2 regions of the Pseudomonas sp. GW821-FHT04D07 genome follow, and region 1 is predicted to be linked to the other one. Evidence: predicted binding sites of a transcription regulator. Region 1 holds the regulator's gene; the other holds the start of a gene.

Region 1 (7,241 bases):
AAGTGGCAGTGTCCCTGGAACAGGGGTTGTCGACTTCGGTGCGCCAGCGGGAAGTTGAAACCGTCGAGTTCAACCGCGACCAGGGCTTCGGCATCACCTTGTATGTGGGGCAGCGCAAGGGGTCGGCCAGCACCTCGGCCAGCGGTCCCGAGGCGATTCGCGAAACCGTGGCGGCGGCCCTGGCCATCGCCCAGCACACCTCGGAAGACCAGCACTCGGGCCTGGCTGATGCCGCCCTGATGGCCAAGGAGCTGAAGGACTTCGACCTGTTCCATGCCTGGGACATCACACCCGAGCAGGCCATCGAGCGCGCCTTGATCTGTGAAGCGGCGGCGTTCGACGCCGACAGCCGGATCAAGAATGCCGACGGCACCACCCTGAGTACGTCCCAGGGTTGCCGTGTGTATGGCAACAGCCACGGCTTTATCGGCGGCTCGGCCTCGACCCGGCACAGCCTCAGCTGCGTGATGATCGCCGAAGGCGATGGCCAGATGCAGCGCGATTACTGGTATGACGTCAATCGCCAGGGTGAATTGCTCGCGGATGCCGCGGGCATTGGCCGCAAGGCCGCGCAGCGGGCGGCCAGCCGCCTGGGTGCGCGCCCGGTGCCGACCTGCGAAGTGCCGGTGCTGTTCTCGGCGGAATTGGCCGGTGGTTTGTTCGGCAATTTCCTTTCGGCAATCTCCGGCGGCAACCTGTACCGCAAGTCGTCATTCCTCGAAGGGGCAATGGGCCAGCGCCTGTTCCCGGAATGGTTGACCCTCGACGAGCGTCCGCACCTGATGCAGGGCATGGGCAGCTCGGCCTTTGACGGCGACGGCCTGGCGACCTATGCCAAGCCGTTCGTCGAAAATGGCACCCTGGTCTCCTACGTGCTGGGTACCTACTCGGGCCGCAAGCTGGGCCTGCCGAGCACGGCCAACGCCGGTGGCGTGCACAACCTGTTCGTCACCCATGGGGTCGAGGACCAGGACGCGCTGATCCGGCGCATGGGCCGCGGCCTGCTGGTGACCGAGTTGATGGGCCATGGCCTGAACATGGTCACCGGGGATTATTCGCGCGGTGCGGCGGGCTTCTGGGTCGAGAATGGCGAAATCCAGTTCCCGGTTCAGGAAGTGACCATTGCCGGCAATATGCGCGATATGTTCAAGCAGATCGTCGCGGTGGGCAGCGATCTGGAACTGCGCAGCCATATCCGTACCGGTTCGGTATTGATCGAGCGGATGACCGTCGCCGGTAGCTGATTGCACTGATTAAAAAGGCGCGCCATCCGTTGGATGGCGCGCCTTTTTTGTGGCGTTTTACACGCCCGCAATGGCCTGACTGAAACGCCTGTTGGCGAAGGGTGTAGGCGCGAGCTTGCTCGCGATGGACGTCAACGATAATGCGGGGAACCTGGTGCCCCTTGGTGTCAGGGCTACCATCGCGAGCAAGCTCGCTCCTACAGAGTACGTGGCAGGCCGGCGTTATTCGCCTTCGTCGAAATAGTTGTTGATCAGCTTGACCAGCGCGGCCATCGCATCGTCTTCCTGCTCGCCTTCGGTCTTCAGGTGGATCTTGGTGCCTTTGCCGGCCGCGAGCATCATCATGGCCATGATGCTCTTGCCGTCGACCATGCTTTCCGGTGTACGCCCGGCGCGGATCTGGCAGGGGAACTGGCCGGCCACGCCGACGAACTTCGCCGAAGCGCGGGCATGCAGACCCAGTTTGTTGATGATTTCAATTTCCAGAGCGGGCATCGCGGTGGTGGTCCTTTCAGCTAAGGTCGCGGTGGCGGACCTGGACGTTCTTCAGGGATTGTTGCAGGGCCTTGCCCAAGCGTTCGGTGAGGTAGACGGAGCGGTGATGCCCGCCCGTGCAGCCGATGGCAATAGTGACATAAGCCCGGTTGCTGGCGGCAAAACGCGGCAACCATTTGAGCAAATAACTGGAAATATCTTGGTACATTTCCTCGACGTCGGCTTGTGCGGCCAGGTATTCGGCCACCGGTTGGTCGAGCCCGGACTGCTCGCGCAATTCCGGTTTCCAGTAGGGGTTGGGCAGGCAACGTACGTCGAACACCAGGTCGGCATCCACCGGCATTCCGCGCTTGAAGCCGAACGATTCGACCAGGAAGGCGGTGCCTGGTTCCGGCTGGTTCAGCAGGCGCAGCTTGATGGTGTCGCGCAGTTGGTAGAGGTTCAGGTGGGTGGTATTGACCTTGAGGTCGGCCAGGTCCGAGATCGGCCCCAACAGGTTGCTTTCGTCGCGAATGGCCTCGGCCAGGGAACGATTGGCATTGCTCAGCGGGTGGCGGCGACGGGTTTCGGAAAAACGCTTGAGCAGGGTTTCTTCGTCGGCGTCCAGGTACAGCACATCGCACTGGATGTGCCGGCTGCGCACTTCATCGAGCAGTTCCGGGAAGCGCGACAGGTGGCTGGGCAGGTTGCGCGCGTCGATGGAAACGGCCACCAGCGGTTGCGCCAGCTCGGTATGGATCAGCGCGCGCTCGGCCAGTTCCGGCAGCAGGCCGGCCGGTAGGTTGTCAATGCAGTAGTAGCCGCTGTCCTCGAGGACATCGAGGGCGGTACTTTTACCCGAGCCGGAACGACCACTGACGATGATCAAGCGCATGGTCAGTGACCACTCTGCTCGTCCAGGACCACCTGATACAGGGCCTGGTTGGAGGTTGCACCGCGCAGCTTGTCACGCACGTCCTTGCGGTCGAGCATGCTGGCAATCTGCCGTAGCAGCTCCAGGTGGGCATCGGTGGCGGCTTCCGGGACCAGCAGGACGAACAGCAGGTCAACCGGCGCGCCGTCGATGGCATCGAAATCGATGGGGGCGTCCAGATGCATCAGGGCGCTGATGGGTGCCACGCAACCCTTCAGGCGGCAGTGCGGGATGGCAATGCCATTGCCGAAACCGGTCGAGCCGAGTTTTTCCCGCGCGATCAGGCTGTCGAAGACATCCTGCATCGCCAGATAAGGAACTTCCTGGCTGATCAGGTTGGCAATTTGCTCGAGGGCTTTCTTTTTACTGCCGCCCGGCACGTTCACCAAGGAACGGCCGGGGGTCAGGATGCTTTCAAGTCGGATCATGGATGGGTATCAGCGACCTGTACCTTGGAGCAGGTGCAGGTTCTTTTCCTTATGCTTTTTCAGTTGTCGGTCCAACTTGTCGGTAAGCAGGTCGATCGCCGCATACATGTCGTCATGCTCGGCGTTGGCGACCACTTCACCGCCGTGGATATGCAAGGTGGCTTCGATTTTCTGCTTCAGTTTTTCGACGGCCATGGTCACCTGTACGTTGGTGATCTTGTCGAAATGACGCTCCAGTCGGTCGAGTTTCTCGCCGATGTAAGCACGCAGGGGTTCGGTCACTTCCAGTTGGTGTCCACTGATATTGACTTGCATACAGCTTCTCCTTCGTTGCCAGTGCATAACGCGGCAGGCGATTGCCTGCCACAGTGCTACGCCCTGAAAGTCACCGATCGGCGACTTTCAGAAAGCAGCCCAGACGCTGTAACGCGGCCCCGTCCACTACATCAGTCGCTTCCGCTCGCTGGAGGGGGCGATCCCCAGGGACTCACGGTATTTGGCGACGGTACGACGGGCCACCTGAATGCCTTGTGCCTCCAGTAAACCAGCGATCTTGCTGTCACTCAACGGCTTTTTCTGATTTTCCGCTGCAACCAGTTTCTTGATGATCGCGCGGATCGCCGTGGACGAGCATTCGCCGCCTTCGGAGGTGCTGACGTGGCTGGAGAAAAAGTATTTCAGTTCATAGATACCGCGGGGGGTATGCATGAATTTTTGCGTGGTCACCCGGGAAATCGTCGATTCGTGCATGCCCACCGCTTCGGCGATGTCATGCAGGACCAACGGTTTCATCGCCTCGTCACCGTACTCCAGGAAGCCGCGCTGGTGCTCGACGATCTGGGTGGCGACCTTCATCAGGGTTTCGTTGCGGCTCTGCAGGCTCTTGATGAACCAGCGAGCTTCCTGCAACTGGTTGCGCATGAAGGTGTTGTCGGCGCTGGTGTCGGCACGCCGGACAAAACCGGCGTACTGCGGGTTGACCCGCAGGCGGGGTACCGATTCCTGGTTCAGTTCCACCAGCCAGCGCTCGTTGTCCTTGCGCACGATCACGTCCGGCACCACGTATTCGGCTTCGCTGGACTCGATTTGCGAGCCCGGGCGCGGGTTGAGGCCCTGGACCAGTTCGATGACCTGGCGCAGTTCGTCTTCCTTGAGCTTCATGCGCCGCATCAACTGGCTGTAGTCGCGGCTGCCGAGCAGATCGATGTAGTCGCTGACCAGGCGCTGGGCTTCGGCCAGCCAAGGCGTGCGGGCCGACAGCTGGCGCAGTTGCAGCAACAGGCATTCACCGAGGTTGCGCGCGCCGATGCCGGCCGGTTCGAATTGCTGGATGCGATGCAGCACCGCTTCGATCTCGTCCAGCTCGATATCCAGCTCCGGGTCGAAGGCGTCGAGGATTTCCTCGAGGGTCTCGTCCAGGTAGCCCTGATTGTTGATGCAGTCGATCAGGGTTACGGCGATCAGCCGGTCGGTGTCGGACATCGGTGCCAGGTTCAGTTGCCAGAGCAGGTGGCTCTGCAGGCTCTCGCCGACCGAGGTGCGGGTGGTGAAGTCCCACTCGTCGTCATCGTTGCTTGGCAGGCTGCTGGCGCTGGTCTGGTAGACATCTTCCCAGGCGGTGTCGACGGGCAGCTCGTTGGGAATGCGCTCGTTCCAGTCGCCTTCCTCGAGATTGTCCACCGTCGGCGCGGTTTCCTGCTGGTAGGACGGTTCTTCGACCTCGGTGTTGGGTTTGTGCTCGGCGTTGTCGGCCAGCGGGTCGGTATTGTCGAAGTCGTCGCCTTCTTCCTGGCGTTCGAGCATCGGATTGGACTCCAGGGCCTCCTGGATTTCCTGCTGAAGGTCCAGGGTCGACAATTGGAGCAGGCGGATGGCCTGTTGCAGCTGCGGTGTCATCGTCAGCTGCTGGCCCATTCTCAGGACTAGCGATGGTTTCATGGCAGGGGCTTAACACCTTATTCGCCGGCGCGCATGCGCCATCCACTCTACAGGGCGCCGGGGCGCCAAACATAAGCAAATTATATGCCTGAAACCCGAGCCTTTGCCTAGAGCGTTGTAACAATAAAAATTGTGTGGTTTTTATTGAACGGGGCGCGCTCTGGCGCTTGATCCTTTGCCTCGATGTTTACAGGCGGAATTCGTGGCCCAGGTAGACTTCCTTGACCAGTTCGTTGGCCAGGATGGTGGCCGAATCGCCTTCGGCAATCAGCTGTCCATCATTGACGATATAGGCGGTTTCGCAGATGTCCAAGGTCTCGCGGACGTTGTGGTCGGTGATCAATACACCGATGCCCTTGGCCTTGAGGTGATAGATGATCTGTTTGATATCGCCTACGGAAATCGGGTCAACCCCGGCGAAGGGTTCGTCGAGCAGGATGAATTTCGGCGCGGTGGCCAGGGCGCGGGCAATTTCCACGCGACGCCGTTCGCCACCAGACAGGCTCATACCGAGGTTATCGCGGATGTGGCTGATGTGGAATTCCTGCAGCAGGCTTTCCAGCTCCTTGCGGCGAGCGTTCTTGTCGATGTCCTTGCGGGTCTCGAGGATTGCCATGATGTTGTCCGCCACCGACAGCTTGCGGAAAATCGACGCTTCCTGGGGCAGGTAGCCGATCCCGGCGCGCGCGCGGCCGTGCATGGGCTGGTGGCTGACGTCCTGGTCGTCGATCAGCACGCGACCCTGGTCGGCCTGGACCAGACCGACGATCATGTAGAAGCAGGTGGTCTTGCCGGCACCGTTGGGGCCGAGCAAGCCGACGATCTGCCCGCTGTCGATCGACAGGCTGACATCACGCACCACCTGGCGACTTTTGTAGGCCTTGGCCAGATGCTGGGCTTTCAGGGTTGCCATTACTGCGCCTTCTGCTGTTCGGTTTTCTGCTTCGGCTGGATGACCATGTCGATGCGTGGGCGCGGCGCGGTGATCGCGCTACCGTTGGCGCGACCGGCCTGGGCAATCTGCTTCACCGTGTCGTAGACGATTTTCTCGCCTTCGGTGGTGTTGCCGTCGTTGATCACCTTGGCCTTGTCGATCAGGATGATGCGGTTCTGCTGAGCGTGGTACTGGATGGTCACGCCATAGCCCTGCACCGGCTTCGGATCGCCGACTTTCTGCAGTTGCTCGAAGTAGGCCAGGTTGCCCACGGAGGTCACCACGTCGATGGCGCCGTCCTTGGTCCGGGTCAGCGTCACGGTGTTGCCCTTGACGATCATCGAGCCTTGGGTAATGACCACATCGCCCTTGTAGGTGGCGATGCCTTGCTTGTCGTCCAGTTGAGCGTCGTCGGCTTGGATGCGGATGGGCTGCTGGCTGTCGGTCGGCAGTGCCCAGGCGCTCACGCTTCCCAGTGCCGCACCCAGGCCAAGCAAAATAGGGAGGGTTTTAACGAGACTCATACTGTCCTCTTACATTGGACAGCAGGTGTATCCGGCTGTCGTTCAAATACGCTTTCATTCCCTTGCCAGTGGTCACGCCGTCGGCACCGTCGATTCTAACGGCTTGCTCGGTCTGCGCATATTGCTTCTGTGGGAATACTGTCATTCGACTGCTGGTAATGATCACTTCCCGCTGTAGTTCGTCAGTGCGCGCCACCCGTACCGAGTCGATCAGTTCGATCTCGGTGCCGTCCGGGTTGACCTCGGCGTGCTCGCTCTGGACGTGCCAGGGATAGACCGTGCCACGGTAGATGTGCATGTCGGGCTTGGTCACCAGGGTAACGTCGGAAGCCTTGAGGTGTTCGACCTTGTCACCGGTCAGGTCGTACTGGACCCGGCCGTCCGGCATGTACTGAATGCTGTGGGCGTTAATAGCGTAGTAGTCGATCTGGGTTTCATCGACCTGCGCCATCGGGCGCTCGAGGAAGCGTTCCGGGCTGATGTTCCAGTAGCCAACAGCCGCGAAAATCGCAGCAATGACAGCGAACAGCAGAATGTTGCGAATTTTCTTGCTCAGCATAAATAGCTCTACAGGTAGGCGGCGTGAGCCGCTTCAAGGCTGTCCTGGGCTTGCAGGATCAGCTCGCAGAATTCGCGGGCGGCGCCTTCGCCACCCCGGGCCCGGGTAATACCGTGGGCGTGTTCGCGGACGAAGCTGGCGGCGTTGGCCACCGCCATGCCCAATCCGACGCGGCGGATCACCGGCAGGTCCGGCAGGTCGTCACC
Region 2 (7,241 bases), on a different contig from region 1:
TTTGTACGAAAAACCGTCAAAAGGTTGTTCACAAATCCACCAGCCCCGGTATCATCGCGCGCCCTGATACACCCTGGACAACAGCCGGATGAAACCTACCCTGATCGCCGCCGCGGAACTCGACCGCCTCGAAACCTGGCAGAAGTACTCCAGCCATATGTGCGGAGGCTGCATGTCCAGTTGCTGCACCTTGCCGGTGGAAGTCAAGATCAAGGACCTGATCCGCATCGGCATCGTCGACGAATTCGAGCGTGGCGACCCGCCGAAGAACATCGCCAAGCGCCTGCAGAAGGAAGGGATCGTCGAACGCTACAACCAGAAGTCCGAGATCTTCACCTTGCAGCGCATGAGCAACAACGATTGCCTGTACCTGGATCGCAAGTCAAGGCTGTGCACCATTTACGAAAAACGTCCGGACACCTGCCGAAACCATCCAAAAATCGGGCCACGCCCTGGCTATTGCGCCTACAAGCCCAAGACCCCGGAACGCCCGGCGCCGGACAAGATGCTGTACAACTTCTGATCAACACCCCTTGAAACACCAGCCCTGTGGGAGCGGAGCTTGCCCGCGAAGGGGCCTTCGAAGCCCCCAGAAGCTTCGCGGGTAAGCTCCGCTCCCACAAGAGCATCGCCCCCCTGACAAGGTGTGCGACGCCCCATAAGCCAGACAAACAAAAACGCCCCCGACCTTGCGGTCGGGGGCGTTTTTTTTGCCAGCTAACTAAATGACTTAGTTACCGGACTTCTTGGCAGCGCGGGTACGCTCGCTTTCGCCCAGGATCTTCTTGCGAAGACGGATGGACTTAGGCGTGACTTCACACAGTTCGTCTTCTTGCACGAACTCCAGAGCCTGCTCCAGGGTGAAGCGGATAGGCGGAACCAGAGCGATGGTTTCGTCTTTACCCGAAGCACGCATGTTGTCGAGCTTCTTGCCTTTGGTTGGGTTGACGCCCAGGTCGTTGTCGCGGCTGTTGATACCGACGATTTGACCTTCGTACACGTCTTCACCGTGACCCAGGAACAGTTTGCCGCGCGCTTGCAGGGTTTCCAGCGAGTAAGTCAGAGCCTTACCGGTAGCCACCGAAACCAGCACGCCGTTCTGACGGCCGGACATGTCGCCGGACTTCATCACGTCGTAACGGTCGAAGATCGAGGTCAGGATGCCCGCACCGGAGGTCAGGGTCAGGAACTCGTTACGGAAACCGATCAGGCCACGAGCCGGGATGTTGTACTCAAGGCGCACACGGCCCTTGCCATCCGGAACCATGTTGGTCAGGTCGCCTTTACGGATACCGATCTGTTCCATGATCGAACCCTGGGATTCTTCCGGCAGGTCGATGGTCACGTTTTCGTACGGTTCGTGCTTGACGCCGTCAACCAGGCGGATGATCACTTCCGGACGACCGACACCCATTTCGAAGCCTTCGCGACGCATGGTTTCGATCAGTACCGAGAGGTGCAGCTCACCACGGCCGGAGACTTTGAACTTGTCGGCGGTGTCGCCTTCTTCAACGCGCAGGGCAACGTTGTAGAGCAGTTCCTTGTCCAGACGTTCCTTGATGTTACGGCTGGTGACGAACTTGCCTTCACGACCGCAGAACGGCGAGTCGTTAACCTGGAAGGTCATGGAAACGGTAGGTTCGTCAACGGTCAGCGGCTTCATCGCTTCGACGTTCAGTGGGTCGCACAGCGTGTCGGAGATGAACAGCTGGTCGAAGCCGCTGATGCAGACGATGTCGCCGGCAGCTGCTTCTTCAACGTCGATACGGTGCAGACCGTGGTGACCCATCAGCTTGAGGATACGACCGTTACGCTTCTTGCCGTCAACGTCGATAGCCACAACTTGAGTGTTCGGCTTGACGCGACCGCGGGCGATACGGCCAACGCCGATAACACCCAGGAAGCTGTTGTAGTCCAGTGCCGAGATTTGCATCTGGAACGGGCCGTCACGGTCAACTTGTGGCGCTGGAACGTGGTCAACGATGGCCTGGTACAGCGGGGTCATGTCTTCCGCCATGGCGGTGTGTTCCAGACCGGCAATACCGTTCAGGGCCGAGGCGTAGACGACTTTGAAGTCCAGCTGTTCTTCGGTGGCGCCGAGGTTGTCGAACAGGTCGAAAATCTGGTCCAGAACCCAGTCCGGACGCGCGCCTGGACGGTCGACCTTGTTGATCACCACGATTGGACGCAGGCCGGCTTCGAAGGCCTTCTTGGTCACGAAACGGGTTTGCGGCATAGGGCCGTCTTGAGCGTCAACCAGCAGCAGAACGGAGTCAACCATCGACATTACACGTTCAACTTCGCCGCCGAAGTCGGCGTGGCCCGGGGTGTCCACGATGTTGATGTGGTAGCCGTTCCAGTTGATGGCGGTGTTTTTCGCCAGAATGGTAATACCGCGCTCTTTCTCCTGGTCGTTGGAGTCCATCACGCGCTCGTCGTTGAGCTCGTTGCGCTCCAGGGTGCCGGATTGACGCAAGAGTTTGTCTACCAGGGTGGTCTTACCATGGTCAACGTGAGCAATGATGGCGATGTTGCGTAGATTTTCGATCACTTGTGTATCTCGATCAGAGGATTCGGTGTGCTGACAAGTCTTGGCAGCGATTTACAGCAGAGTCCGGCAAGGCCGTTACAGCTTGACGGCGGCGTCGGGGGGCCGGTGACGCAAGCCACAGGCAAACAGCCCCGGGCACTTAGCTCGGTCGATAAACGCGCACATTGGCATGCCCCTCACTGAGCAAATGGTGGGCATGCAGGCGACTCATCACGCCTTTGTCGCAATACAACAGGTACTGGCGAGTAGGGTCCAGTTCCTTGAAACGAGCGTTCACTGCATAAAACGGCATCGCTTGTACCTCGATGCCAGCGATCTCCAGCGGGTCTTCGTCCTGGGCATCCGGGTGACGGATGTCGATCACGATATGACCAGCCAGCGCTTCGCTGACTTCTTCGATCTGCAAATCCTGGCCCAGTTCGTCGATGACCCGATCGATTGGCACCAGTTTGGCCCGCTCGAGCGCCCGCTCGAGAATCGCCATGTCGAACTGTTGTTCCTCGTACTCCACGCGGTTGCGCTTGGCGTGGGTCTTGGGGTTCACCGAAATGACCCCGCAATATTCCGGCATATGCTTGGCGAAATCCGCCGTGCCGATCTCACTCGCCAGGTTGATGATGTCCTGCTTGTGACTGGCGATCAGCGGGCGAATCACCAGCTTCTCGGTCACGCAGTCGATCACCGACAGGTTCGGCAGCGTCTGGCTGGAAACCTGGGAAATCGCTTCGCCGGTCACCAACGCACTGATATCCAGTCGATCAGCCATGACGGAAGCAGCGCGCAACATCATACGCTTCAATACTACGCCCATATGACTGTTATCGACTTTGCCGAGAATTTCTCCCAGCACTTCCTCGAACGGCACGCTGACAAACAGCACCCGCTGGGAGCTGCCGTACTTCTTCCAGAGGAAGTGGGCGACTTCCATCACTCCCAGCTCATGGGCGCGGCCACCGAGGTTGAAGAAGCAGAAGTGACTCATCAGGCCGCGGCGCATCATCAGATAGGCGGCCACGGTGGAGTCGAAACCGCCGGACATCAGCACCAGCGTCTGCTCGATGGAACCCAGCGGGTAGCCGCCCAGGCCATTGTGCTGACTGTGGATGACAAACAACCGTTGGTCGCGAATTTCCATTCGCACTTCGATTTCCGGCTCTTTGAGGGAGATTCCGGCGGCATTGCACTGTCGGCGCAACTGGCTGCCGACGTATTTCTCCACGTCCATGGAGGTGAAACCGTGCTTGCCGGCGCGCTTGCAGCGCACCGAAAAAATCTTCCCGGGCAGGGCCGCGCCGAAGTGCTGCTTGCACTTGGCGGTGATGTCGTCGAAGTCGCCCAACGGGTATTCGTCGACCTGCAGGAAATGCGCGATGCCCGGCATGCAACACAGGCGCTCGGTCAGCTCCAGCAAGGCCTTGGGCTCGCTCAGCGCGGTTTCCAGCTCGAGGTTGTCCCACACGCCGTTCACCACCACGGCCGGGTCCAGATCACGGAGCACGGTACGGATGTTCTTGGCCAACTGGCGGATGAAACGCATCCGGACAGGGCGGCTTTTAATGGTGATTTCGGGGAAGACTTTTACGATAAGTTTCATGAAAACAGCGCGCGAAGGGCCAGCCGAAAAAGGGGGGCGCGGATTATAGCGGAAATTGCTCAAGGTTTAACCAGTTATTGTGCGGACGGTTTTGCACGCACCAAAACAGGTCGTCATCAATTATTTTAGACTCATAATGGTGCAACAAACGCCCAGAAATTCTCCTATGCTCGCTGCAACGCTTGAGATTGGGGCAAAAAACCCATCGCGGGGCACTGGCATGCAATTTGCTCTCTTGTGAGGCAGGTTGCCTTGGCCGATATTCGCGCCGGCATCACCACTCTTTCCAGGGCTAACTCCACTACCCAGCCCGAAGCCACCCGGAGGACACCATGTCGAAGTCGGTTCAACTCATCAAAGATCATGACGTTAAATGGATTGATCTGCGCTTCACTGATACCAAAGGCACTCAGCACCACGTGACCATGCCGGCCCGTGATGCACTGGATGACGAATTCTTCGAAATCGGCAAAATGTTCGACGGCTCCTCCATCTCCGGCTGGAAAGGCATCGAAGCCTCCGACATGATCCTGATGCCGGATGACAACACCGCCGTACTCGACCCGTTCACCGAAGAGCCGACCCTGATCCTGGTCTGCGACGTGATCGAGCCTTCGACCATGCAGGGCTACGACCGCGACCCACGCGCGATCGCCCGTCGCGCCGAGGAATACCTGAAGTCGACCGGTATCGGCGACACTGCGTTCTTCGGTCCTGAGCCTGAGTTCTTCATCTTCGATTCGGTCAAGTTCAAGTCCGACATCTCCGGTTCCATGTTCAAGATCTTCTCCGAACAAGGTTCGTGGATGTCCGACCAGGACGTGGAAGGCGGCAACAAAGGCCACCGTCCAGGTATCAAAGGCGGCTACTTCCCGGTTCCACCGTTCGACCACGACCACGAAATCCGTACCTCCATGTGCAACGCACTGGAAGAGATGGGCCAGACCGTCGAAGTTCACCACCACGAAGTGGCGACTGCCGGCCAGAACGAAATCGGTGTGAAGTTCAACACCCTGGTCAACAAGGCTGACGAAGTCCAGACCCTGAAGTACTGCGTACACAACGTGGCGGATGCCTACGGCCGTACCGCGACCTTCATGCCAAAACCGCTGTACGGCGATAACGGCTCGGGTATGCACGTTCACATGTCCATCTCCAAAGATGGCAAGAACACCTTCGCTGGCGAAGGTTATGCCGGCCTGTCCGACACCGCCCTGTACTTCATCGGCGGCATCATCAAGCACGGCAAGGCCCTGAACGGCTTCACCAACCCGTCGACCAACTCCTACAAGCGTCTGGTCCCAGGTTTCGAAGCTCCAGTGATGCTGGCCTACTCGGCACGCAACCGTTCCGCCTCGATCCGCATTCCTTACGTCAACAGCCCTAAAGCTCGTCGTATCGAAGCACGCTTCCCGGATCCGGCTGCCAACCCTTACCTGGCCTTCGCCGCACTGATGATGGCCGGCCTGGACGGTATCCAGAACAAGATCCACCCTGGCGATGCAGCTGACAAAAACCTGTATGACCTGCCGCCTGAAGAGGCCAAGGAAATCCCACAGGTTTGCGGTAGCCTGAAAGAAGCCCTGGAAGAGCTGGACAAAGGTCGCGCGTTCCTGACCAAAGGCGGCGTATTCAGCGACGACTTCATCGATACCTACATCGAGCTGAAAAGCGAAGAAGAAATCAAGGTCCGCACCTTCGTACACCCACTGGAATACGAGCTGTACTACAGCTGCTGATCCAGTCACGCTCGCGCAAGCGACGTAACAAAAGGCCACCTTCGGGTGGCCTTTTTCATGGGCAAAAATCGAGATTTCTTGAAACGTTTCAAGGCTGGCAGGACGGTGCGGCACGGCGTTAACTTGGACCCCCGACCTCGTGACGGGAACCACAGGCATCGCGTGTAACGCGCGGTACAAGGACGTTAACCTGGAAACCAGCACATGATATCGATCTCGACACCCAAGCCACCAACCCCGCCCCTGCCCTCCGCCCAGGTGCTGCTGCGCAGCACGAGCTCCTGGGACGGCACACCTTACGAACGCTATCCCAAGGGGCCACCGGAACTGACCCTGCTGCAGGTCAATATCCCGGCCGACACTGAACTGGGCTGGCACATCCATCCGATTCCCAGCGCCGCCTACATCCTGTCGGGCGAAGTGTGGGTCGAGACCCGGGAAGGCGGCCATAACACGCTATTGAAACAGGGCGACACAATAGCGGCGCTGGTCAACATCCAGCATCGCGCCAAGACCGGTGCGGTTCCGGTGGACCTGCTGGTGTTCTATGCCGGCACCGAGGGCGTGCCGCTCTCGGAATCGGACCTCTGAGCCCTGTAGGAACTGGCTTGCCGGCGATGGCGTCCGCGAGGGTGATGCAAGGCTTGCCGGCCCCATCGCCGGCAAGCCAGCTCACAGGTTTTGTGGTGCTTTCAAGATCCCCGCCGCGAATGGCATCCCGGGACACGTCGACATTTTTTCATGAAAAGAAGCTGGCGCCAGGCCGCGCTTGTGACGTTTACTCAAGGCCCTGTGCCCACCTTCCGGACGAAGCTCGCTCCATGCACCTGAAAAAACGCCTTGCCAGCCCGCTGCTGCTTATCCTTCTCAGCACCGGCGCCTGCGCCGCAACCCCGAACACCACGCCAGCACCCGCGTCCCTGGCGCCCCTGCTCCAGGCCGTGAGCGAACGCCTGGAGATCGCCGATCAGGTCGCCCTGACCAAATGGGACAGCGGCAAACCGATCCAGGACAGCCAGCGCGAGCAGCAAGTCATCGCCAACGCCGCGCAACAGGCCGCCACCTACCAGCTCAACCCTGAAGACGTCAGCCAATTCCTCGCCGCCCAGATCGAAGCCAACAAGCTGGTGCAATACGCCCTGCTAGCCAAGTGGCACGCCGCGGGCAAGGCCCCGACCATCGCCCGGCCCGACCTGGTGAAGCAGATCCGCCCGGCCCTCGACCAACTGCAAGTCCGCCTGCTGCAACACTACGCCGCCTTTGCCGCCTCCCGACAGGACCCGCAGTGCCCGACCTGGCTGGCCCAGGAGCGCCAGATCCTGAGCACCGACGAGATCCATGACCTGGCGTTGATCCG

What was found. Region 1 encodes sigma-54, which starts transcription at its own class of promoters, with help from an activator protein. Its sites were predicted from a motif close to ANTGGCATNNANNTTGCTNT; they were not measured.
Region 2: the regulator sigma-54 is predicted to act here: its motif matches at 4,360-4,379, upstream of glnA (type I glutamate--ammonia ligase).

What each region holds. Positions count from the first base shown of each region.
Region 1 covers NZ_JBWKTH010000006.1:137,035-144,275, reverse strand. Annotated here, with positions in the region: gene pmbA (metalloprotease PmbA) at 1-1,244, shown strand, start outside; gene AC07T0_RS10610 (HPr family phosphocarrier protein) at 1,467-1,739, opposite strand; gene rapZ (RNase adapter RapZ) at 1,756-2,613, opposite strand; gene ptsN (PTS IIA-like nitrogen regulatory protein PtsN) at 2,616-3,080, opposite strand; gene hpf (ribosome hibernation-promoting factor, HPF/YfiA family) at 3,090-3,395, opposite strand; gene AC07T0_RS10590 (RNA polymerase factor sigma-54) at 3,522-5,018, opposite strand; gene lptB (LPS export ABC transporter ATP-binding protein) at 5,206-5,931, opposite strand; gene lptA (lipopolysaccharide transport periplasmic protein LptA) at 5,931-6,476, opposite strand; gene lptC (LPS export ABC transporter periplasmic protein LptC) at 6,463-7,035, opposite strand; gene AC07T0_RS10570 (KdsC family phosphatase) at 7,044-7,241, opposite strand, start outside.
Region 2 covers NZ_JBWKTH010000048.1:16,405-23,645, forward strand. Annotated here, with positions in the region: gene AC07T0_RS30965 (YkgJ family cysteine cluster protein) at 89-523, shown strand; gene typA (translational GTPase TypA) at 731-2,551, opposite strand; gene thiI (tRNA uracil 4-sulfurtransferase ThiI) at 2,691-4,145, opposite strand; gene glnA (type I glutamate--ammonia ligase) at 4,478-5,884, shown strand; gene AC07T0_RS30985 (cupin domain-containing protein) at 6,089-6,475, shown strand; gene AC07T0_RS30990 (chorismate mutase) at 6,706-7,241, shown strand, end outside.